Linked DNA regions of Variovorax paradoxus EPS. The protein of the gene in region 1 interacts with the protein of each later gene in a pairwise test. Links are inferred from orthologs where the notes say so. Each region holds a gene or a part of one and is shown in the gene's direction. Other genes may lie near its edges.

Region 1 (7,445 bases):
GATGCGCACGCCTTCGATCCGTCCGAGCGCGACCTGGTCGAGCTCAAGCGCGAAGGCTTTGCGCGCTGCTTCGTCGTGCTGCACGGCCGCCATGGCGAAGACGGCACGGTGCAGGGCGCGCTCGAGCTGCTCGGCATTCCCTACACCGGCTCGGGCGTCATGGCCTCGAGCGTGGCGATGGACAAGGTCATGACCAAGCGCATCTGGCAGGCCGACGGCCTGCCGACGCCCAAGTACGTGCGCCTGGCTTTCGACCAGCAGAGCCGCGAGCAGATCATGGTGGTGCCCGACGTGCTCGGCCTGCCGCTGATCGTGAAGCCACCGCGCGAGGGTTCGTCCATCGGCGTGACGAAGGTCGAAGGCTATTCACAGATGCAGGACGCGGTCACGCTCTCGGCGAAATACGACGCCGATGTGCTCTGCGAGGAGTTCATCGAGGGCGAGGAGGTGACCTGCGCCGTGCTCGGCCAGGGGCTCGATGCGCGCGCGCTCCCGGTGGTGCGCATCGCCGCGCCCGAAGGCGCCTACGACTACCAGAACAAGTATTTCACCGACGTCGTGCAATACAAGTGCCCGAGCGGGTTGCCGGCGGACGAGGAGCACGAGATCCAGCGCATCACGCTGGCCGCGTACCACACGCTCGGCTGCCGCGGCTGGGGCCGCGCCGACGTGATGATCCGCGCCAGCGACCGCAAGCCCTTCCTGCTCGAGATGAACACCTCGCCCGGCATGACCAGCCATTCGCTGGTGCCGATGTCGGCGCGTGCGGCGGGCATTCCCTACGAAGAGCTGTGCCTGCGCGTGCTGGCCTCCGCTTCGCTGGATGCCAAGGGAGGCGCGCAATAGCCATGGCCGACAGCATCCAGGCGCCGTTCGACGTCAAGCTCATGAACATCGTGGCGAACCTCGCGTTCGTCGCGGTGGCGCTCATGCTGCTGGCGGCGGGCGCGTGGTGGGTGCTGCGCCAGCCTTTCTTCCCGCTCGCGGGTATCAAGGTGGACGGCGAAGTGACGCACAACAACGCGGTCACGCTGCGCGCCAACGTGGCGCCGCAGCTCTCGGGCAACTTCTTCACCATCGACCTCGCGCGTGCGCGCACCGCCTTCGAAGCGGTGCCGTGGGTGCGCAGCGCGGTGGTGCGGCGCGAGTTTCCGAACAAGCTGCGCGTGTCGCTGACCGAGCAGGTGCCGGTGGCCAGCTGGGGCGACGAGGCGGGGTCGAAGCTCATCAACGGCTTCGGCGATGTGTTCGAAGCCAACGTGGCCGAGGTGGACGAGGACCTACCGCGCCTGGACGGCCCGATCGAGCAGGCCGGGCAGGTGCTGGGCATGTACCGCGTGCTGGCGCCGCAGTTCCAGCCCTACGACTTCGGCATCGACGAGCTCACGCTGTCCAGCCGGGGCAGCTGGAGGGTGGTGCTGGACAGCGGCGCGCGGATCGAACTCGGGCGCGGGCAGAGCGAAGAGGTGTCGGCCAGGCTGCAGCGCTTCCTGAAGACCGTGACCCAGGTCGCGGGCCAATACCACCGCACGGTGGCCGATGTCGAAGGCGCCGATCTGCGCCACAACGACGCGTATGCATTGAGGCTGCGCGGCGTCACCACGGTCTCGCCCGAGACCCCAAGAAGAATCAAGTAGCGCACAGCGAGAAATCGAGGACATATTTCAATGCCCAAAGAATACAAAGACCTGGTCGTAGGCCTGGACATCGGCACCGCCAAGGTGATGGTGGTCGTGGCCGAGGTGCTGCCCGGCGGCGAGCTCAAGCTCGCCGGGCTCGGCATCGCGCCGAGCAATGGCCTGAAGCGCGGCGTGGTGGTGAACATCGACGCCACGGTGCAGAGCATCCAGCAGGCGCTGAAAGAGGCCGAGCTGATGGCCGACTGCAAGATCAGCCGCGTCTACACCGGCATCACCGGCAGCCACATCCGCGGCATCAATTCCAGCGGCATGGTGGCGGTGAAGGACAAGGAAGTGACGCCCGCCGACGTGGCCCGCGTGGTGGAGACCGCGCGCGCGATCAACATCTCGAGCGACCAGCGCTTGCTGCTGGTGGAGCCGCAGGAGTTCGTGATCGACGGCCAGGACGTGAAGGAGCCGATCGGCATGAGCGGCATGCGGCTCGAAGCCAAGGTGCACATCGTGACCGGTGCGCAGAGCGCGGCCGAGAACATCATCAAGTGCGTGCGCCGCTGCGGCCTGGAGGTCGACCAGCTGATGCTGAACCCGCTGGCCTCGAGCCAGGCGGTGCTCACGGAAGACGAACGCGAACTGGGCGTGGTGCTGGTGGACATCGGCGCGGGCACGACCGACGTGGCGATCTTCACCAATGGCGCGATTCGCCACACGGCGGTGATTCCGATCGCGGGCGACCTCATCACGAGCGACATCGCGATGGCGCTGCGCACGCCCACCAAGGACGCGGAAGACATCAAGGTCGAGAGCGGCTATGCGAAGCAACTGCTGGCCGACCCCGACCAGCAGGTGGAAGTGCCGGGTCTGGGCGACCGCGGTCCGCGCATGCTGAGCAAGCAGGCGCTGGCCGGCGTGATCGAGCCGCGCATCGAGGAGATCTTCTCGCTGGTGCAGCAGGTGGTGCGTGAGTCGGGCTACGAAGAGGTGCTCTCTTCGGGCGTGGTGCTCACCGGCGGCAGTGCGGTGATGCCGGGCATGGTCGAGCTGGGCGAAGACATCTTCCTCAAGCCCGTGCGCCGCGGCATCCCGAAGTATTCCAGCGCGTTGTCCGACATGGTCGCGCAGCCTCGCGCGGCTACTGTCATGGGCCTGCTCGAAGAGGCGCGCTTCGCACGCATGCGCGGCTTCAAGGTCGCGCAAAAGAACGGGTCGGTAAAGACTGCGTTCGGACGTTTCAAGGACTTCATCGTGGGGAACTTCTGACCATGAACCACTCCCCACTCTGGCTCGCTCGCGGCAGTCCGCCGTTGCATTTCAACGAGCGATGGCGACGAACAGGTCCACCATCGTGACGACGCTCTCGTTGAACACGTCACGGCAAAAGAATTATTCATAGATACATAACGGCAACTGCAATATTCAAGGAGTTAGAAATGACCATCGAAATGATCGAAGTCGAAGAATTCAATCAGGGCACGCAGATCAAGGTGATCGGTGTCGGCGGCGGTGGCGGCAATGCGGTCGCCCACATGATGGAGCGTGGTGTGCAGGGCGTGCAGTTCGTTTGCGCGAACACTGACGCACAGGCGCTGACCCGCAGCAACGCGAACAAGATCATCCAGCTGGGCACCAGCGGCCTGGGTGCCGGCAGCAAGCCCGACAAGGGCCGTGAAGCCGCCGAAGCCGCCGTGGACGAAATCCGCGCGGCGATCGACGGCGCGCACATGCTGTTCATCACCGCCGGCATGGGCGGCGGCACGGGCACCGGCGCCGCGCCGGTGATCGCGCGCGTGGCCAAGGAAATGGGCATCCTCACCGTGGGTGTGGTGACCAAGCCCTTCGACTGGGAAGGCGGCCGCCGCATGAAGAACGCGGACGACGGCCTGGCCGAACTCGAAGCCAACGTCGATTCGCTGATCGTGGTGCTCAACGAGAAGCTGCTCGACGTGCTCGGTGAAGACATCACCCAGGACGAAGCCTTCGCGCACGCCAACGATGTGCTCAAGAACGCCGTGGGCGGCATCTCGGAAATCATCAACGAGTACGGCGGCGTGAACGTCGACTTCGAAGACGTGCGCACCGTGATGGGCGAACCGGGCAAGGCCATGATGGGCACCGCCGCGGCTGCCGGTCCCGACCGCGCGCGCATCGCCGCCGAGCAGGCCGTGGCCTGCCCGCTGCTCGAAGGCATCGACCTCTCGGGCGCCAAGGGCGTGCTGGTGCTGGTGACGGCATCGAAGGGTTCGCTGAAGCTGAACGAGTCGAAGCTCGCGATGAACACCATCCGCGCCTACGCCTCGCCCGATGCGCACGTGATCTACGGCGCTGCCTACGACGAAGCCCTGGGCGACGAGATGCGCGTGACCGTGGTGGCCACGGGCCTCTCGCGCGCGGATGCACGCCGCCAGGCACCTACGCTGGAAGTCATTCGCACCGGCACCGACAACATCCCGTTCAACGTGCCCACCATGGGCGGCGTCGGCCACACCAGCGGTGGCAGCCAGCCGAACTACGACGGCATGGCAGTTCCCAGCGTGTGGCGCACCAACCGCACGATGGCCGCGGCCAAGGTGGATGCACTGTCGTCGGGCGGCATGGACGACTTCGAAATTCCTGCATTCCTGCGCCGTCAGGCCGATTAACCGGGCTCACCCCCAGGCTGCGCGCACTTCGTGTCGCTTCGCCAACCCCTACCGGGGGCAACATCAGCGGCCCGGCAAAGCCGGTTCCGCGGTGTTTCGCGAAGTGACTCAACGGGACGCTCAGGGCACGAAGGTTCGCAAGGGGTACAGGGAAGACCTGAAAGGGACTTCCGCTGCTCTAGGCGCTGCGTTCACTTCGTGCCCTTTGCGTCCATTGCCGGGATTGCATAGAACCGATGTCTATCGCTGCCATAGCGAGGGGATTAGGCCGCCACGCGCGTGGCGCGCCTAAAATCCCCGGCGTGCTGCAACAACGAACCCTCAAGTCGATCAGCCGCGCCGTGGGCGTGGGGCTTCACAGCGGGCAACGCGTGGAACTGACCCTGCGACCGGCCCCGGCCGACACGGGCATCGTGTTCCGCCGCGTCGATCTGCCCGAGCCTGCTGAAATCCGAATGACCGCCGAAGCGGTCACCGACACTCGCCTCGCCTCCACGGTCTCGACCGGCGGCGCGAAGGTGCAGACGGTCGAGCATCTGATGTCGGCCTGCGCGGGCCTCGGCATCGACAACCTCTACATCGACATCACGGCCGACGAAGTGCCGATCCTCGACGGGTCGGCTTCGTCTTTCGTGTTCCTGCTGCAAAGCGCGGGCATCGAACTGCAGAAGGCGCCGCGCCGCTTCATCCGCGTGACCCGCAAGGTCGAGGTGCGCGAAGGCGAGGGCGCCAACGAGAAGTGGGCGAGCCTGGAGCCGTACCACGGCTACAAGCTGAGCTTCGAGATCGACTTCGATCATCGCGTGGTCAATTCCACCGGCCAGCGCGTGGAGTTCGACCTCGGCACCGATTCGTACAGCCGCGACATCGCACGTGCGCGCACCTTCGGCTTCACGAAAGAGGTCGAGTACATGCGCAGCAAGGGCTTGGCCCTGGGCGGCGGTCTCGACAACGCCATCGTGATGGACGACACCAAGGTGCTCAATGCCGGCGGGCTGCGCTACGACGACGAGTTCGTGAAGCACAAGATCCTCGATGCGATGGGCGACCTCTACATCATCGGCAAGCCGCTGCTCGCGGCCTACACCGCGTTCCGCTCGGGCCATGCGCTCAACAACAAGCTGCTGCGCGAACTGCTGGCGAACAGCGACGCCTACGAGGTCGTGACCTTCGACGACGAGAAGCGCGCACCGCGCGGCTTCGGCGAAGTGGCGCGGGCCTGGTAGGCCGGCGCCTTTCCGAGCGATGCTTCTCTTCCGCTGGGCCATCCTGCTGCTTCTGCTGGTGGCGGGCGTGTCCTTCGCTTTCTATGCGGGCACCGGCCAGGTGAAGTACCGGCGCGTCGGCTGGATCGTGCTCAAGTGGACGCTGCTCGCTGCCTTCGGCTTCTTCGCGGTGCTGATCGCGGAGCGCGTGGCCTAGGCCTTCTTCCTTCTGCCGGGCTTAGCGCGAACGCCCTTGCCGGTAGGTGCCGGCATGGGTCTTCGACAGCTCGGCGGCTTCGGCCAGCCGCGCCATCGAACGGCCCACTTGCGCATGCGTGATCGCGATGCCCAGCGCATCGGCCGCATCGGCGCCGGGCAGCCCCGGCAGGTCGAGCAACCGCTTCACCATCTCCTGCACCTGCGCTTTGGCCGCCTGGCCATGGCCTGCGACTGCCTTCTTCATCTGCAGCGCGGTGTACTCGGCCACCGTGAGGTTGCTGTTCACCAGAGAGGTCACGCAGGCGCCGCGCGCCTGTCCCAGCAGCAGCGTCGACTGCGGGTTGACGTTCACGAAGATGATTTCCACCGCCGACGCATCGGGTTGGTAGCGCGCGGTGATTTCGGCAATGCCGTCGAACAGCACCTTCAGGCGCGCCGGCAGGTTGCCGCTGCCCAGGTGCCGCGTGCTGATGGTGCCGCTGGCCACATAGCGCAGCGCGTGGCCGTCCGCGTCCACCACGCCGAAGCCGGTGGTGAGAAGGCCGGGGTCGATGCCGAGGATGCGCATGTCTGTCAGGCGTTGAAGTACCAGCGGATCGAGTGAAAGAAGATCGGCGCCGCGAAGCACAGCGCATCGACGCGGTCCAGAAGGCCGTTCGCGCCGGTCACGCCCACGCCCTTCTTGCCCCAGTTCGGAATGCCGCGGTCGCGCTTGAGCGCCTTCATCACGAGGTGTCCCATCGAGCCTGCGATGCAGGCGATGACCGACACCGCGAGCGCCTGCCCGAACTTGAACGGCGTGATGAACGAGAACAGCGCGCCCACCAGGCTCGCCACCACGATGCCGATGCCCCAACTGGTCCAGTTGAAGCTGCGGCTCACGTTGGGTGCGAACGGCGTGCGCTGCGTGCGGCGCGAGATGAGGTGCTGCACCAGCACCGAGGTCTGCACCACGAACACCAGGAAGAACACGAGGAAGGCGCTCTTGCCCTCGTAGCCCGGAAAAGTCAGCAAGAGCAGCGCCGGCACGTGACTCATGCCGTAGACGCAGACCATGATCCCCCACTGCAGCTTGGCGTTGCGCTCGAGGAATTGGCTCGAATCATTGGCCAGCGCGCTCGCCACCGGAATCGCGAGGAACACGTAGACCGGGATGAACACGGTGAAGAGATCGAAGTGCGCCGTGGCCACCAGCCAGAACTGGATCGGCAGCACCACGAAGAACGCGAGGATCAAGCTGCGGTGGTCGCCGCGCCGCGTGGGCGAGAGCGTGATGAATTCGCGCAGCGCGAAGAACGAGATCAGCGCGAACAGCACCGTGGCCACGGTTTCGCCGAGCGCCCAGCCGATCCAGAAGATGATCACCATGAACCAGGTGGTGCCCAGCAGCGCCCGGTAATGCGCGAGCTCGGCCTGCCAGGTGGCATCGTGTACGGGGTTGCGCTTTTCGCGGAAGCTGAGGAAGAAGGCGGTGGTGCTGATGATCATCAGCAGGCCGAAGATGATGAGGAAGAGCGCCGCGACCTGCTGGGTCGGGGTGAGGTTGCGCAGGAACTGGTTCATGGGGTCAGATATCGCGCAAGGCGATCACTGCGGCACGCGCGCGATCCAGGAAGGAGCGGCGCTCTTCGCCCTCTTCGACGCGGATCGGCGCGCCGAAGGTAACGGAGCAAAGAATGGGCACCGGCACGATCTCGCCCTTGGGCATGACGCGCTGCACGTTGTCGATCCAGGCCGGCACGAGC
Region 2 (7,407 bases), 790 kb from region 1 along the record:
GGCATCGAACACCTGGCGCGCCGCGTTGTTCGGCAGCGTGCCGTCGGCGATGCGCTTGACCAGCTGGCCAAGCTGCTGCGCGCTGACCGGTGCCGCTTCGATGCCGATCTCTTTTGCGTTCAGACGACGCGCCATCTCGCCGGTGATCCAGTTGCTCGCGAGCTTCGGCGTCGCGCCGGCCTTCACCGCTTCATCGAAATAGTGCGCGAGCGCAAGGCTCTGCGTGAGCTGCGCCGCGTCGTATTCCGACAGGCCATGGTCGCGCACATAGCGCTCGGCCATCGCGCGCGGCAGCTCGGGCATTTCGCCGCGCACGCGTTCGATCCAGTCGGCCGCAATCACCAGCGGCGGCAGGTCGGGGTCGGGGAAGTAGCGGTAGTCGGCCGAGTCTTCCTTGGCGCGCATCGCGCGCGTCTCGCCGGTGTCGGGGTTGAAGAGCACCGTCGCCTGCTCGACCTTGCGGCCGTCCTCGATCTCCTCGATCTGCCAGCGGATCTCGTAGTCGATCGCCTGCTGCATGAACTTGAAGCTGTTCAGGTTCTTGATCTCGCGCCGCGTGCCCAGCTTGTCGCCGGGCTTGCGCACCGACACGTTGGCGTCGCAGCGGAAGCTGCCTTCCTGCATGTTGCCGTCGCAGATGCCGATCCACGTGACGATCTTGTGCAGCTCGCGCGCATAAGCCACGGCCTCGGCGGTGGAGCGCATGTCGGGCTCGGTCACGATTTCCAGCAGCGGCGTGCCGGCGCGGTTCAGGTCGATGCCGCTCTGGCCGATGAAGTCCTCGTGCAGCGACTTGCCCGCGTCTTCTTCCAAGTGGGCGCGCACGAGGCGCACGGTCTTCTTCTCTTCGCCGAGGAAGAACGACACCGAGCCACCCTGCACGACCGGAATCTCGAACTGGCTGATCTGATAGCCCTTGGGCAGGTCGGGATAGAAGTAGTTCTTGCGCGCGAAAACGCTGCGCGGCGCCACGTGCGAGCCGAGCGCGAGGCCCAGCTTGATGGCGCGTTCGACCGCGCCCTTGTTCATCACCGGCAGCGTGCCGGGCAACGCGAGGTCCACCGCGCAGGCCTGCGTGTTCGGCTCGGCGCCGAAGGCCGTGGAGGCGCGGCTGAAGATCTTGCTGTTCGTCGACAGCTGCGCGTGCGTCTCGAAGCCGATGATGACTTCATAGCCGCGCACCAGCGGGCCGGTCGGGCGGCCTTGTTGTTGTGCTTCGAATGTGTTCACGGTCTCGCTCATCTCAAAAGCCCTCCGGCGTGCGCGTGTGCCAGTCGGTGGCTTGCTGGAAGCGGTGGGCTGCGTTCAGCAGCTTGGCTTCACCGAAGTAGTTGCCGATCAGCTGCAGGCCCACGGGCATGCCGCCGTCGAAGCCCGCGGGCACGCTCATGCCCGGCAGGCCGGCCAGCGATGCGGGCAGCGTGAAGATGTCGGCGAGGTAGTCGGCCACCGGGTCGTCGCCGTGTTCGCCGATCTTCCATGCGGTGGTCGGCGCGGCGGGGCCGGCGATCACGTCGCATTGCTTCAGCGCCTGCTGGAAGTCGTCGGCGATCATGCGGCGCACCTTCTGCGCCTGCAGGTAGTAGGCGTCGTAGTAGCCGTGCGAGAGCACGTAGGTGCCGATCATGATGCGGCGCTTCACTTCGTCGCCGAAGCCTTCGGCGCGCGTCTTCTCGTACATGTCGGACAGGTCCTTGTACTGCTTCGCGCGATGGCCGAACTTCACGCCGTCGAAGCGGCTCAGGTTGCTCGACGCTTCGGCCGCGGCAAGGATGTAGTACACGGGAATCGACAACTCGGTGCGCGGCAGCGACACCTCGACGCGCTTGGCGCCGAGCTTCTCGTACTGCGCGAGCGCTGCGTCGATGGCGGCGCGCACGCCGGGTGCCACGCCTTCGCCGAAGAACTCCTTCGGCACGCCGATGCGCAAGCCCTCGAGCGAGTCGTTCAATGCGCGGCCGAAGTCTTCGGCGGGCTTGTCGATGGAGGTCGAATCGCGGTCGAGATCGGGGCCGCAGAAAGCCGACAGCAACAGCGCGCAGTCTTCGGCCGAACGGGCCATCGGGCCGGCCTGGTCGAGGCTCGATGCGAAGGCCACCATGCCGTAGCGCGAGGCGCGGCCATAGGTCGGCTTGATGCCGGTCACGCCGCAGAACGATGCGGGCTGGCGGATCGAGCCGCCGGTGTCGGTGCCGGTGGCTGCGGGCGCAAGGCGTGCCGCCACGGCCGCCGCGCTGGCGCCCGAGGAGCCGCCCGGAATGCGGTCGCGGTTCCACGGGTTCCGCACCGGCACGGCTTTGTCGTGGCCCACGGCGGGCACGGCGACGTTCTCGTTGGCTGAGCCCATCGCGAACTCGTCGCAGCTCAGCTTGCCGAGCGTGACCGCGCCGGCCTCGGCCAGGCGGCGCACCACGGTGGCGTCGAAGGGCGAGCGGTAGCCCGCGAGCATCTTCGAGCCGGCGGTGGTGGCGAAATCGGTGGTGACGAAGATGTCCTTGTGCGCGATCGGCACGCCGGCCAGCGCCGGAGCATTGCCGGCGGCGAGGAGCGCGTCGGCCTTGCGGGCCTGGGCCAGCGTGACTTCCTCATTGACGTCGACAAAGGTGCCGAGCGATTCGTGGGCCTTCATGCGGCCGAGAAAAGCCTGCGAGGCTTCGACGGCCGAGACCTTGCGCTCGGCCAGGGCCTTGGCCAGGGCGACCACGCCCATCTGGTGCAGTTGCTGTTCGCCGCTCATTATTCGATCACCTTGGGCACGAGGAAAAGGCCGGCTTCGACGGCGGGGGCGCTCTTCTGGTTGGCTTCGCGGTTGTCGGGTTCGCTCACCACGTCATCGCGCAGGCGCAGGGTGATGTCTTCGATGGCGGCAACCGGATGGGCCAGGGGCTCGATGCCGGCGGTGTCGACCGAACGCATACGTTCGACTAAATCGAAAAAGCCGTTGATCTGGCTGAGCATGCGCTCGCTTTCGTCGGAGGCAAGCTGCAGCCGCGCCAGGGAGGCGATGCGTGCGATATCTGAAGCGTCAAGGGACATGGGTCGGACCGGTCAAAAAACCGAAGGTAATCGCACGCCTAAGGGGGTGCTAACACGGGAATCAGAGGGGATTCGGGTATTATCCCGCCTTTGCCGCAACCCCCGCGAACGCGCCGGCTTTTGCGCCAAAAACGATCAATTCACCCCGTCAAACGACCCAAAAATAGAGCGACGACCTGCCGATGCGCAGGCCGTGCTCAGAGGATTCCGCACATGTTTGGAGCTTTCCGTCGGTACTTTTCCACCGACCTTGCGATCGACCTCGGCACCGCCAACACCCTGATATTCGCCCGCAACAAGGGCATCGTGCTGGACGAGCCCTCGGTCGTCGCGATCCGCCACGAAGGCGGCCCCCACGGCAAGAAGGTGATCCAGGCCGTCGGCCGCGAAGCCAAGGCCATGCTGGGCAAGGTGCCCGGCAACATCGAGGCGATCCGCCCGATGAAAGACGGCGTGATCGCCGACTTCGTGATCACGGAGCAGATGATCAAGCAGTTCATCAAGATGGTGCACCCGCGCACGCTGCTCACGCCGAGCCCGCGCATCATCATCTGCGTGCCTTGCGGCTCGACCCAGGTCGAGCGCCGCGCCATCAAGGACGCGGCCGAAGCTGCCGGCGCCACGTCGGTCTATCTCATCGAAGAACCCATGGCCGCGGCCATCGGCGCCGGCCTCCCCGTCAGCGAGGCCTCGGGCTCGATGGTGGTGGACATCGGCGGCGGCACCACCGAAGTGGGCGTCATCTCGCTGGGCGGCATGGTCTACAAGGGGTCGGTGCGCGTGGGCGGCGACCGCTTCGACGAAGCCATCATCAACTACATCCGCCGCAACTACGGCATGCTGATCGGCGAGCCGACGGCCGAAGTCATCAAGAAGACCATCGGCTCGGCCTTCCCGGGCTCCGAAGTCAAGGAAATGGAAGTCAAGGGCCGCAACCTTTCCGAAGGCGTCCCGCGCAGCTTCACCATCAGCAGCAACGAAGTGCTGGAAGCCCTGACCGATCCGCTCAACAACATCGTCTCGGCCGTGAAGAACGCGCTGGAGCAGACGCCGCCCGAACTGGGCGCCGACATCGCCGACCGCGGCATGATGCTCACCGGCGGCGGCGCCCTGCTGCGCGACCTCGACCGCCTGCTGGCCGAGGAAACGGGCCTCCCGGTGCTCGTGGCCGAAGACCCGCTGACTTGCGTGGTGCGCGGCTGCGGCATCGCCCTGGAGCGCATGGACCGTCTGGGCAGCATCTTCACTAGCGAGTAAAAGGCGAAAGCCATCATCGGCCGGCCTCTGCTTGCATAGGCCGGCTTTTTGTTATTTGATTCCGCACCACCGCCGGGTCTGAATTCATGCCTCTGGGCACGCTCGATCGCACAGCGCCACCCCTGTTCAACCAGGGACAGTCGGCACTCAGCAAGCTGATCTTCTTCGGCGCGCTCTCCCTGTTCCTCATGGTGGCCGATGCACGCTTTCATATCGTGCAGCCGATCCGCGCGACCCTCGGCGCGGTGCTCTACCCGGTGCAATGGGTGGCGCTCAAGCCGGTGCAGCTCATGATGGGCGGCGGGCGCTACCTCGAAGACCTGCAGACCGCCCAGCGCAACGAGGCCGATGCCCGCAAGGCGCTGATGATGCAGGCCCAGCGCGCGAGCCAGGCCGACACGCTGGCGCAGGACAACGCGCGCCTGCGCGAGCTGCTCGAGCTGCGCCAGACCACCGCAACGCCGGGCCGCGCGGCCGAGGTGCTCTACGACGCGGCCGACCCCTACACCCGCAAGATCGTCATCGACCAGGGCCTCGCCCACGGCGTGGCCGCCGGCTCGCCGGTGATCGACGCGCACGGCGTGCTCGGCCAGGTCACGCAGGTGCTGCCCCTCACGAGCGAAGTCACGCTGGTGATCGACCGCGACCTCGCGATTCCCGTTCAGAACACCCGCACGGGCGTGCGCAGCGTGGCCTTCGGCGACGCCTCGGCGCACGGCGGCGGGCTGGAGCTGCGTTTCATGGCCGCCAACGCCGACCTGCAGGAGGGCGACCTGCTCTCCACCAGCGGCGTCGACGGCATCTACCCGGCGGGCCTTCCGGTCGCGAAGATCGAGCGCATCGAGCGCCGCGCCGACTCGGGCTTCGCCCGTATCTACTGTGTGCCGCTCGCCAGCGTGACCGCCGCGCGCTACGTGCTGGTGCTCGAGCCGACCGGTGCCCCGACCGCGCCGCCACCCGCCGCGCCCGCGACCACGCAGCGCAAGCGCGCCGAGGGCAAGCCCGGGGCCGGCAAGAACGAGAAAAAGCCCGCGGCACCCGCGGGCGCAGGAGGCGGCCGATGATCAAGCGTCCCGGCCAGCAGCAGCTCCTGCTGCCCGTCAGCCCCCTCTTCATGTGGACCAGCCTCGTCGTGGCGCTCCTGGTCAACATGATCCCCATCGGCCGTGCCGCCTGGATGCCCGACCTGCTGGCGCTGGTCATCGTGTTCTGGGGCGTGCACCAGCCCTCGCGCGTGGGCATCGGCGCGGCCTTCGTGTTCGGCCTCTGCATGGACGTGCACCAGGCCTCGATGCTCGGCCAGCATGCGCTGTCCTACACGACGCTGGGCTTCTTCGCGATCACGATCCATCGGCGCCTGCTCTGGTATCCGGTGCTGTCGCAGGCGCTGCAGGTGCTGCCGCTCTTTGCGCTGTCGCAGCTTATCGAGGTCATCACGCGGATGATCGGCGGTGGCGTGTTCCCGGGCTGGTCGGTGCTGATCTCGCCAGGCGTGGAGGCCGCGCTGTGGCCTCTGGCCTCCGCTCTCTTGCTGGCCCCCCAACGCCGCACCCCGGAACCCGACGAGAACCGCCCCCTCTAAGCCTTGCCCGCGGCATTTGCCATTGCCCCAGCGCGCGCCTAAGCTCCCACCGCCATGACCGAAATCCGCAACGTCGCCGCCGACCTCGCGCGCTTCAAGCGCCGCGTGATCGTGATCGGCCTCGCTGTGCTTTTCGCGTTCGGCCTGCTGAGTTCGCGGCTGATCTACCTGCAGGTCACGCGGCATGAAGACCTGGCCGAGCAGGCCGAGAGCAACCGCACGGCCATCGTGCCGGTGGTGCCCAACCGGGGCCTGATCCTCGACCGCAACGGCATCGTGCTGGCCTCGAACTACTCGGCCTACACGCTGGAGATCACGCCTTCGAAGGTGAACGATGTCGAGGAGACCATCGACAACCTCACGCAGGTGCTCGAAGTCTCGCCGCGCGACCGCCGCCGTTTCAAGCGCCTGCGCGAAGACTCTCGCAGCTTCGACTCCATTCCGATCCGCACCCGCCTGAGCGACGAAGAGGTCGCGCGCTTCGCGGCCCAGCGCTACCGCTTTCCGGGCGTGGAGATCAAGGCACGGCTCTTCCGCAACTACCCGAACGGCGAGACCGGCGCGCACGTGCTCGGCTACATCGGCCGCATCAACCAGCGCGAGAAGACCGCGATGGAAGACTGGGAAGAAGAGGAACAAGCCAACTACAAGGGCACCGACTACATCGGCAAGCTGGGCATCGAGCAGAGCTACGAGAAAACGCTGCACGGCCAGACCGGCGTGGAGCAGATGGAAACTTCGGCCGGCGGGCGCGCCATCCGCCGGCTCGCAAGCCACCCGGCCACACCGGGCAATACCGTGATGCTGTCGCTGGACATCAAGCTGCAGAAGCTGGTGGAAGACATGTTCGGCGACCGCCGCGGCGCGCTGGTGGCCATCGACCCCAAGACGGGCGAGGTGCTGGCCTTCGTGAGCAAGCCCACGTTCGATCCGAACCTCTTCGTCGAAGGCATCGACACCGAGAGCTGGAAAGAGCTGAGCGAATCGCTCGACAAGCCGCTCCTGAACCGCGCGCTGCGCGGCACCTACCCGCCCGGCTCCACCTACAAGCCCTTCATGGCGCTGGCGGCGCTGCAGACCGGCAAGCGCGGCGCGAGCGTGGTGGTGAACGACCCGGGCTACTTCAACTTCGGCGGCCACCGCTTCGGCAGCCCCGAAGGCAACCTGGGCGGCGTCGACATGCGGCGTTCGATCCAGCTGTCGAGCAACATCTACTACTACTCGCTGGCCAACGAGATGGGCGTGGACCTGATCCACGACTTCATGAAGCCGCTGGGCTTCGGCCAGATCACCGGCATCGACCTGGGCGGCGAGGTGCGCGGCGTGCTGCCCAGCACCGAGTGGAAGCGCAACGCCTACAAGCGGCCCGAGCAGAAGAAGTGGTATGCGGGCGAAACCATTTCGCTGGGCATCGGCCAGGGCTACAACACCTTCACGATGCTGCAGCTCGCGCAGGCCACGGCCATCGTGGCCGACGGCGGCATCAAGCGCAAGCCGCACCTCGTGCTGGCGACGCGCAACACGGTGAGCGG
Region 3 (7,555 bases), 4.2 Mb from region 1 along the record:
GCTCCTGGGCGGCCTCTGGCACGGTGCGGCGTGGACCTTCGTGATCTGGGGCGCCCTGCACGGCATCTTCCTCATGATCAACCACCTCTGGAACGCCAAGGTGCGGCGCAACGCGACGCCCGGCCGCATCGCACGGGTGCTGGGCTGGCTCCTCACCTTCCTCTGCGTGGTGGTGGCCTGGATCGTCTTCCGCGCCGACGGCATGCACACGGCCATGGCCATCTACAAGGGCATGCTCGGCCTGCACGGTGCGCCGACGTCGGCGTTCAGCGAGCTGGGCCCGGTGCCGTTCCGCAAGCCCGAGTTCTTCCAGACCCTGCTGGTGGGCATCGTCATCTGCCTGGCGCTGCCGCCGACGATCACGCTGGAGCGTTGGATTCCGCATCCGAAGGCCGTGGCAGGCCGCCCGGTCATGGCGTGGCTCTGCACCGCGGTCCTGGCCATCGGCACCTTCGCGCTGTTCGCCTGGTGCGTCTCGAAGCTGGGCAACTACAGCCCGTTCCTCTACTTCCAATTCTGATTCGACATGACGATGCCCGCGAAAGTCTGGCTGCGGTTCTTCTTCATCGGCTACATCGTGCTGATGGGGCTGTGGATCGTTTCGCTGACCAGCCCCATTCCCTACGGCGACCTGACGCGCATCGGGCGGCTGTCCGAGCGTGAATTCGGCTGGACCGCCCCGCCGCCCAAGGTCGACCCCGCATTGCTCAAGGGCACACCGGTCGATCAGGCCGACATCATGGTCATCGGCGACAGCTTCTCCATGACCTTCCGCTGGCAATCCAAGCTGGTTGCGGCAGGCTATCGCGTCTCGACCAGCTACTGGGGTCAGTACGAAAACGCGCTGTGCGGCGACTTCGACCAATGGATCCAGCGCTCGGGCTTCAAGGGCAAGCTGATCATCATCGAGAGCGTCGAGCGCCTGCTGGGCGACCGCACCAAAGACAGCGCGAAGTGCCAGAAGATGCGCATGCCCTACGACGCCATGCCGCATCCGCTCGTCAATCCGGACGAGACCGTGCCCAACCCCGCGCCCAATTGGAACGTGCAGTTCATGACCGGCATCACCACGTACTACAACACGTGGAAAGCGAAAAAGTCTGCAACCGACACCTACTTCGACTGGAACACCTGGGTGCGTCCGGTGCCGAATGGCTGCAAGTACCTCTCGCACCACGCGTGCGACAAGATGCCGTTCTTCGCCGAAGACGAGGACAACGGTCCACTGACCCTCGCGCACCTCGAGTGGATGAAGAACTTCACAGCGGCGCACACGGCCATCCCGATCATGTGGATGGTGATTCCCAACAAGACCACCGTGTACCTGAAGCCCGACTACTCGAAGGATTTCGAAACGGGCTTCCGCGAATCGAAGTTGACGGGACCCGACCTCTTCGCTTTTACACGTGGGAAACACTCTCAGGTTCGCGATTTCTATTTCTCGAACGACACTCACATGTCGATGCACGGACAGCTCCTGCTCGGCGACCGCATGCTGGCCGCCGTGCGCGAGGTGCTTCCGACGCCCCCTTCCAAATCACCCTGAAGTTATGATCCCGCGACAGGAAACCGGCAAACACGCGTGATCCTTTACGAGTACCCCTTCAACGAGCGCATCCGCACCTACCTGAGGCTGGAACACCTGTTCCGTCGCCTCGGGGAACTGGTGCCCTCGGAATCGCCACTGTCCCATCACTACGCCCTGGTCACGATCTTCGAGATCATGGACGTGGCGGCGCGCGCCGATCTCAAAGCCGATGTGCTGCGTGATCTCGACAAGCACAAGAACGTCTTCAACAGCTACCGGGGCAATCCGGCAATTGCTGAAACCGTGCTCGACCAGGTGGTCGGCCAGCTCGAAGGCAACTTCGCGGCGCTCAACGGCGTCACTGGCAAGGCCGGCCAGTCGCTGACGGAGAACGAGTGGCTCATGAGCATCCGCAGCCGTGCCGGCATTCCGGGCGGTACCTGCGAGTTCGACCTCCCCGCCTACTACGCCTGGCAGCACCGCACGCCGGTCAGCCGCCGCGCGGACCTGGAGCGCTGGTCGAACACGCTCTCGCCCCTGGCCTCCTCCATCTACCTTTTGCTCAAGCTGCTGCGCGATGCGGATGTGCCCTACAAGGTCATTGCGACACACGGGCAGTTCCAGCAGAACCTGCCGCAGGGGCGCAGCTTTCAGTTGCTGCGCCTGCGCATCGATCCCCGGCTGGGCCTGGTCCCCGAAATCAGCGGCAACCGACTCATGGTGTCGGTCCGGCTCATGCGGCACGAGGCCGACGACCGTTTGCACCAGAGCACGGAAGACGCGCCCTTCGAACTGACGCTTTGCGCATGACCGGGAAGGTGAACGACAAAGGCGAGCGGGTCGTCCGCTGCCCCTCGTGCGGCGGCGACAGCGTCTACGCACCCTCGAATATCTACCGGCCGTTCTGCAGCGCGCGCTGCAAGGGCGTCGATCTCGGCGCCTGGGCTAGCGAGGAATTCCGGATGCCCGCCGAAGCACCGCCCGACGACGATCCGTTCGGCGACCCGAAACTCCAGTAAGCAGAGCGTCGCCGCTTCAGCGGCCGCCGTCCCCGAGAAACACCTTGTCCAGATAGCCCGCGTGCTCCCGCACGTAGAAGGGCCGCAGGTGCTCGCGGTCCTTGTAGACCGGCGTGCCGTCCGGCATGGACCGAACGCACTCACCCGATTTACAAAGCTGCGCCAGCACGTCGATGGCCTCCGCGCCGCTCGATTCGGCAATGCGCTTCAACCGCTCGTTGAGCTGCGCCTGCTCGGGCGGCAAGGGGCCGGTCGTGGTGCTGGTCAGCGCCGTCATCTGCCCCATGCGGCTGCCTTCGATCAGGCGGCGCGGCTCGAACTCCACGCTGCGCGCGTTGTCCAGTAGCAGATACACCTTCTTCTTGCTCTGGACCAGCGTGGTCAGCAGCTTCTCGAGCGCGTCGAGCGAACGCCCGAGACCCGGGCCGCCGTTGTTGATCGGATAGGCCGAGGTGCCGTCCTGGAAGTAGAACGCCAGCGGGAAATTCCCGGTGAAGTAGCAGTTCCAGCAGGCGCCCACGACGACCGCGTCGATCTGCGGATCAAGCGCCAGTTCGAGCATGCCGGTGCGCGCCTTGTCGCAGCCTTCGTTGCCATCGGACAGCACGCCCGGCACGGGCGGGCAGGCGCCGTAGGTCGCGAAGTACGCCGTGGCCATCTGCCCCGGCGCGCTGCGTGCGAGTTCCAATGCGCGCGGCGCGTACTGCTGCACATGGCTGTCGCCGATCAGCAGCACCTTGCGCGCGCCGTTGCCGGTGCGCTCGACCTTGTGCGCGCCGAGCTTTTCCTGCTTGAAGCCGTCGTAGTAGTTGTCGTCCACCGTGGCATCGGTCACCTTGCGCAGCAGGTCGCTGCCGTTGCGCGGCGGCATGCCGCCCAGCGCCAGCACGCCGACCAGCGCTACCGCCACGCCGGAACCCGCCAGCGTGCGCAGCATGCCGACGCTCGTGCGCGCACGGGTGAAACGTTCAAGAAAACGGTAGGTGGCCCAGGCCAGCAAGACGCTCGCGACCACCGCGCCCGCACGCACCCACGCCGACGGATGGCCCTCCTCCACGATCCGCGCGTACACCAGGAGCGGCCAGTGCCACAGGTAGAGCGGATAGCTGATGAGGCCGATCCACACCATCATCCGGTTCGACAGCACGTACTTGTTCAGCACGCCGGTCGGGCCAGCCGCGATGCAGCTCACCGCCCCCAGCGTCGGCAGGAGCGCCCACCAGCCCGGGAAGGCCTTGTCGCTGCGCGTCATCACGAGCCCCAGCACGATCAGCGCTACGCCGAGCACCGACTGCAGATGGCTGCGCCACACGTTCGACGCGACAGGCCTCAGGCGCATGCACGCCAGGATGCCGCCTACCATCAGCTCCCAGAAGCGCGACAGCGGTGAATAGAAGGCCGCCTCGCGGAATGGATGGATCGTCGTCACATTGACCAGGAACGACGCCACTGCGATCACCCACAGCAGCCGCACGATCGGCCAGCGCCGCCGCCATGCCACGCCCAGCAGCAGCGGCCAGAAAATATAGAACTGCTCCTCGATGCCCAGTGACCAGAGATGCAGCAGTGGCTTGGTCTCGGCCGCGGTATCGAAGTACCCCGACTCGCCCCAGAAGATGAAGTTGGCCACGAAGGCGGCACCGCCCGCCGCCTGCTTGCCGAGCTCGGCAAACTCCCGTGGCAAGAGCGCATACCAGCCGAAGGCCAGCGTGGCGGCCAGCACCAGCATCAGCGCCGGGAAGATCCGCCGGATGCGCCGCGCATAGAAGTCGCGGTAGCTGAAGTCGCTCGCCGCGTGGCTCTGCATGATGATCGTCGTGATCAGGAAGCCCGAGATCACGAAGAAGATGTCGACCCCGATGAAGCCGCCGGGCAGCGCATCGGGGAACGCGTGGAACGCCAGCACCGACGCGACGGCGACGGCGCGCAGGCCATCGATGTCGGGGCGGTACTTGGGATGCATCTTCGGGGTCAGGCCTCGGGCGACGTCCGGCCGTGGTGCGGCCGGTCGCCCCCATCAGGCCAGCGTCGAGACGGCCAGCGCCGCCGAAGCGGGCAGGCCGCGCTCCTGCACCAGCCATTCGAGCACCGGCAGTGCGCCCGGCAGCACAGGCGCCACGTCGAGCGGCAATTGCTGCCACGCCATCGCCTGGCCTTCGCGCATCTCGAACTCGCCGGTCCACGCCGTCACCTTGCACCAGTGCAGGCGCACCAGCGCATGCGGATAGTCGTGCTCCGTGACCTTCCAGACCGAAGCGCCTGCTATGGTGATGCCGAGCTCTTCCTGCAGCTCGCGACGCAGCGCCCCTTCGACCGTTTCACCCGCTTCGATCTTGCCGCCCGGAAACTCCCAGTAGCCCGCGTAGGCCTTGCCTTCGGGTCGGGTCGATAGCAGCAGCGCATCGTCGGCGAGACGGATCAGCACACCGACCGCGACCTCGGTGTGCTTGCGCGCACCCTTGCCGTCTGCGCTCACGCGGCACCCCGGCCCGCGTAGTCGCGGGCGAACTGGTAAGCCACCCGGCCGCTGCGCGAACCGCGCTCGAGCGCCCAGACCAGCGCTTCGGGCCGCGCCGCCTCGATGGCGGCTTTGTCCACGCCGAACGACGAGAGCCACTGCCCCACGATCGTCAGGTATTCGTTCTGGCTGAATGGGTAGAAGCTCACCCAGAGGCCGAAGCGCTCGGACAGCGAAATCTTCTCCTCGATCACCTCGCCCGGATGGACCTCGCCGTCCTCGGTGTGGGTATAGCTGAGGTTGTCCTTCATGTACTCGGGCAGCAGGTGGCGCCGGTTGCTGGTCGCGTAGATCAGCACATTGGGCGTCGATGCCGCGATCGAGCCGTCAAGAATCGACTTGAGCGCCTTGTAGCCCGGCTCGCCCTCGTCGAAGCTCAGGTCGTCGCTGAACACGATGAACTTCTCGGGACGCTGCGAGACCACCTCGACGATGTCGGGCAGGTCGACCAGCTCGGCCTTGTCCACCTCGATGAGGCGCAGCCCCTGCGGCGCATAGGCCTGCAGGCAGGCGCGAATCAACGACGACTTGCCTGTGCCGCGCGCGCCCGTCAGCAGCACGTTGTTGGCCGGCTTGCCTTCGACGAACTGGCGCGTGTTGCGCTCGATCTTTTCCTTCTGGACGTCGATTTCCTTCAGCGAATCAAGCGCCATCGCGGCCACGTGTTTCACTGGTTCCAGCACGCCGTGGCCGGAATTGCGGCGGCGGTAGCGCCAGGCGATGGAAGCGTTCCAGTCCGTCGGCGCCGACAGCGGTTGCGGCAGGATCGATTCGATGCGGGTAATGAGCTGCTCGGCGCGCTCGATCAGCTTCTGGAACTGCTCGTTCATGACCGGTAGTCGGCGTTGATGGTCACGTATTCGTGGCTGAAGTCGCAGGTCCAGACGGTCTCACTGGCGTTGCCGCGGCCGAGGCCGACGCGCACCGTGATCTCGCTCTGCTTCATCACGCGCTGGCCGTCTTCCTCGCGGTACGAGGGGTTGCGCCCACCCTTGACCGCCACGTGCACGTCGTCCAGGAACAGGTCGATGCCGGTCTGGTCGAGGTCGGCAATGCCCGCATAGCCGACCGCTGCCAGGATGCGGCCCAGGTTCGGGTCGCTGGCATAGAAAGCGGTCTTCACCAGCGGCGAATGGGCGATCGCGTAAGCCACCTGCTTGCACTCGGCAGCGTCACGGCCGCCTTCGACCTGGATGGTGATGAACTTGGTTGCGCCTTCGCCGTCGCGCACGATGGCCTGCGCCAGGAGGCGCGCCACGTTCTGCATGGCCGCCACGAGTGCCTGGCCGTCAGCGGATTCGAGCGAGGTGATGGTCGCGTGCGCCGCCTTCTGCGTGGCGATGACGACGAACGAATCGTTGGTCGAGGTGTCGCCGTCGATGGTCACGCGGTTGAACGAGGCATCGGCCAGCAGCTTGGCCAGCGGCTGGATCAGCGACGGATCGATCTTCGCGTCGGTCGCCATGAAGCCGAGCATGGTCGCCATGTTCGGGCGGATCATGCCGGCGCCCTTGCTGATGCCGGTGATGGTGACGGTGGCGCCGCCGATCTGGACCTTCTGGCTGAACGCCTTGGGGATCGTGTCGGTGGTCATGATGCCTTCGGCGGCACGTGCCCAGTGGTTTTCCGATGCGTCGGCGAGCGCTGCGGGCAGGCCCGCTTCGATGCGGTCCACCGGCAGCGGCTCCATGATCACGCCCGTCGAGAACGGCAGGATCTGCTCGGGCGCGATCTCCAGCTTGCGCGCGAGCGCGATGCAGGTGGAGCGGGTGCGCATGAGGCCGTCTTCGCCCGTGCCTGCGTTGGCGTTGCCGGTGTTGATCACCATCGCGCGAATGCCGTAATTGGCCGCCAGGTGATCGCGGCAGACCTGCACCGGCGCCGCGCAGAAACGGTTCTGGGTGAACACCCCACCGACCGCCGAGCCTTCGTCGATCAGCACGACGGTCAGGTCCTTGCGGTTGGCCTTTCGCACGCCCGCTTCGGCCACGCCGATGCGGACGCCAGGCACCGCGAACAAGGCGGCGGGATCAGGGGCGGACAGGTTCACGGGCATGGGGGTTCTCTCAATGAAAGGTTCGGGACGTCAGCTCAGCTTGCCGTGGCACTGCTTGTATTTCTTGCCACTGCCGCAAGGGCACGGGTCGTTGCGGCCGACGCGCGCGAAGGCGGCGGCTTCGGCGCTCAGGGCGCCCGCACCGATGGCCGCGAGGCGGCGCTGGTTGTCCTCGTCGACGCGCACCTCGACCTCGCCGGTCTCGGTCGGCGCGCTGTAGGTGATGTTGGCCACGTTCTCGCCGCGGCTTTCCATGGCTTCGGCGGCTTCCTCGAGCTGCTCGCCCGACTGCACGCGCACCGTCATCAGTTGGCGCGTGACCTCGTTCTTCACCGAGTCGAGCAACTGGCCGAAGAGCTCGAAGGCTTCGCGCTTGTATTCCTGCTTGGGCTGCTTTTGCGCATAGCCGCGCAGGTGGATGCCCTGGCGCAGGT

The links.
Region 2: the proteins of ftsZ (region 1) and VARPA_RS01470 interact in binary tests that used the Escherichia coli proteins (3 or more experiments, as listed by UniProt). The link is inferred for Variovorax paradoxus EPS from one-to-one orthologs.
Region 3: the proteins of ftsZ (region 1) and zapD interact in binary tests that used the Escherichia coli proteins (3 or more experiments, as listed by UniProt). The link is inferred for Variovorax paradoxus EPS from one-to-one orthologs.

The regions. Positions count from the first base shown.
Region 1 is NC_014931.1:1,096,992-1,104,436, forward strand. Bases 2,332-5,171 are described here. They hold ftsZ (cell division protein FtsZ), read left to right. Parts: upstream 2,332-3,067; coding sequence 3,068-4,276; downstream 4,277-5,171. Other genes in these bases: ftsA (cell division protein FtsA), read left to right, coding at 2,332-2,897; lpxC (UDP-3-O-acyl-N-acetylglucosamine deacetylase), read left to right, coding at 4,579-5,171. In the rest of the region: VARPA_RS04895 (D-alanine--D-alanine ligase), read left to right, coding at 1-846; VARPA_RS04900 (cell division protein FtsQ/DivIB), read left to right, coding at 849-1,637; more of ftsA, read left to right, coding at 1,668-2,331; more of lpxC, read left to right, coding at 5,172-5,502; VARPA_RS31310 (hypothetical protein), read left to right, coding at 5,522-5,698; crossover junction endodeoxyribonuclease RuvC, read right to left, coding at 5,720-6,268; VARPA_RS04925 (phosphatidate cytidylyltransferase), read right to left, coding at 6,274-7,263; VARPA_RS04930 (lysophospholipid acyltransferase family protein), read right to left, coding at 7,268-7,445. UniProt on the Escherichia coli protein: Essential cell division protein that forms a contractile ring structure (Z ring) at the future cell division site. The regulation of the ring assembly controls the timing and the location of cell division.
Region 2 is NC_014931.1:305,215-312,621, forward strand. What follows is about bases 2,470-5,271. They hold VARPA_RS01470 (rod shape-determining protein), read left to right. Parts: upstream 2,470-3,249; coding sequence 3,250-4,293; downstream 4,294-5,271. Other genes in these bases: gatA (Asp-tRNA(Asn)/Glu-tRNA(Gln) amidotransferase subunit GatA), read right to left, coding at 2,470-2,737; gatC (Asp-tRNA(Asn)/Glu-tRNA(Gln) amidotransferase subunit GatC), read right to left, coding at 2,737-3,036; mreC (rod shape-determining protein MreC), read left to right, coding at 4,380-5,271. In the rest of the region: Asp-tRNA(Asn)/Glu-tRNA(Gln) amidotransferase subunit GatB, read right to left, coding at 1-1,242; more of gatA, read right to left, coding at 1,244-2,469; more of mreC, read left to right, coding at 5,272-5,357; rod shape-determining protein MreD, read left to right, coding at 5,354-5,875; mrdA (penicillin-binding protein 2), read left to right, coding at 5,930-7,407. UniProt on the Escherichia coli protein: Forms membrane-associated dynamic filaments that are essential for cell shape determination. Acts by regulating cell wall synthesis and cell elongation, and thus cell shape.
Region 3 is NC_014931.1:5,253,509-5,261,063, forward strand. The notes cover bases 511-3,460. They hold zapD (cell division protein ZapD), read left to right. Parts: upstream 511-1,582; coding sequence 1,583-2,338; downstream 2,339-3,460. Other genes in these bases: VARPA_RS24125 (MBOAT family O-acyltransferase), read left to right, coding at 511-520; VARPA_RS24130 (hypothetical protein), read left to right, coding at 533-1,546; VARPA_RS24140 (DNA gyrase inhibitor YacG), read left to right, coding at 2,335-2,547; VARPA_RS24145 (acyltransferase family protein), read right to left, coding at 2,564-3,460. Outside these bases: more of VARPA_RS24125, read left to right, coding at 1-510; more of VARPA_RS24145, read right to left, coding at 3,461-4,510; VARPA_RS24150 (NUDIX domain-containing protein), read right to left, coding at 4,565-5,023; VARPA_RS24155 (ATP-binding protein), read right to left, coding at 5,020-5,895; bifunctional glutamate N-acetyltransferase/amino-acid acetyltransferase ArgJ, read right to left, coding at 5,892-7,121; preprotein translocase subunit SecA, read right to left, coding at 7,152-7,555. UniProt on the Escherichia coli protein: Cell division factor that enhances FtsZ-ring assembly. Directly interacts with FtsZ and promotes bundling of FtsZ protofilaments, with a reduction in FtsZ GTPase activity.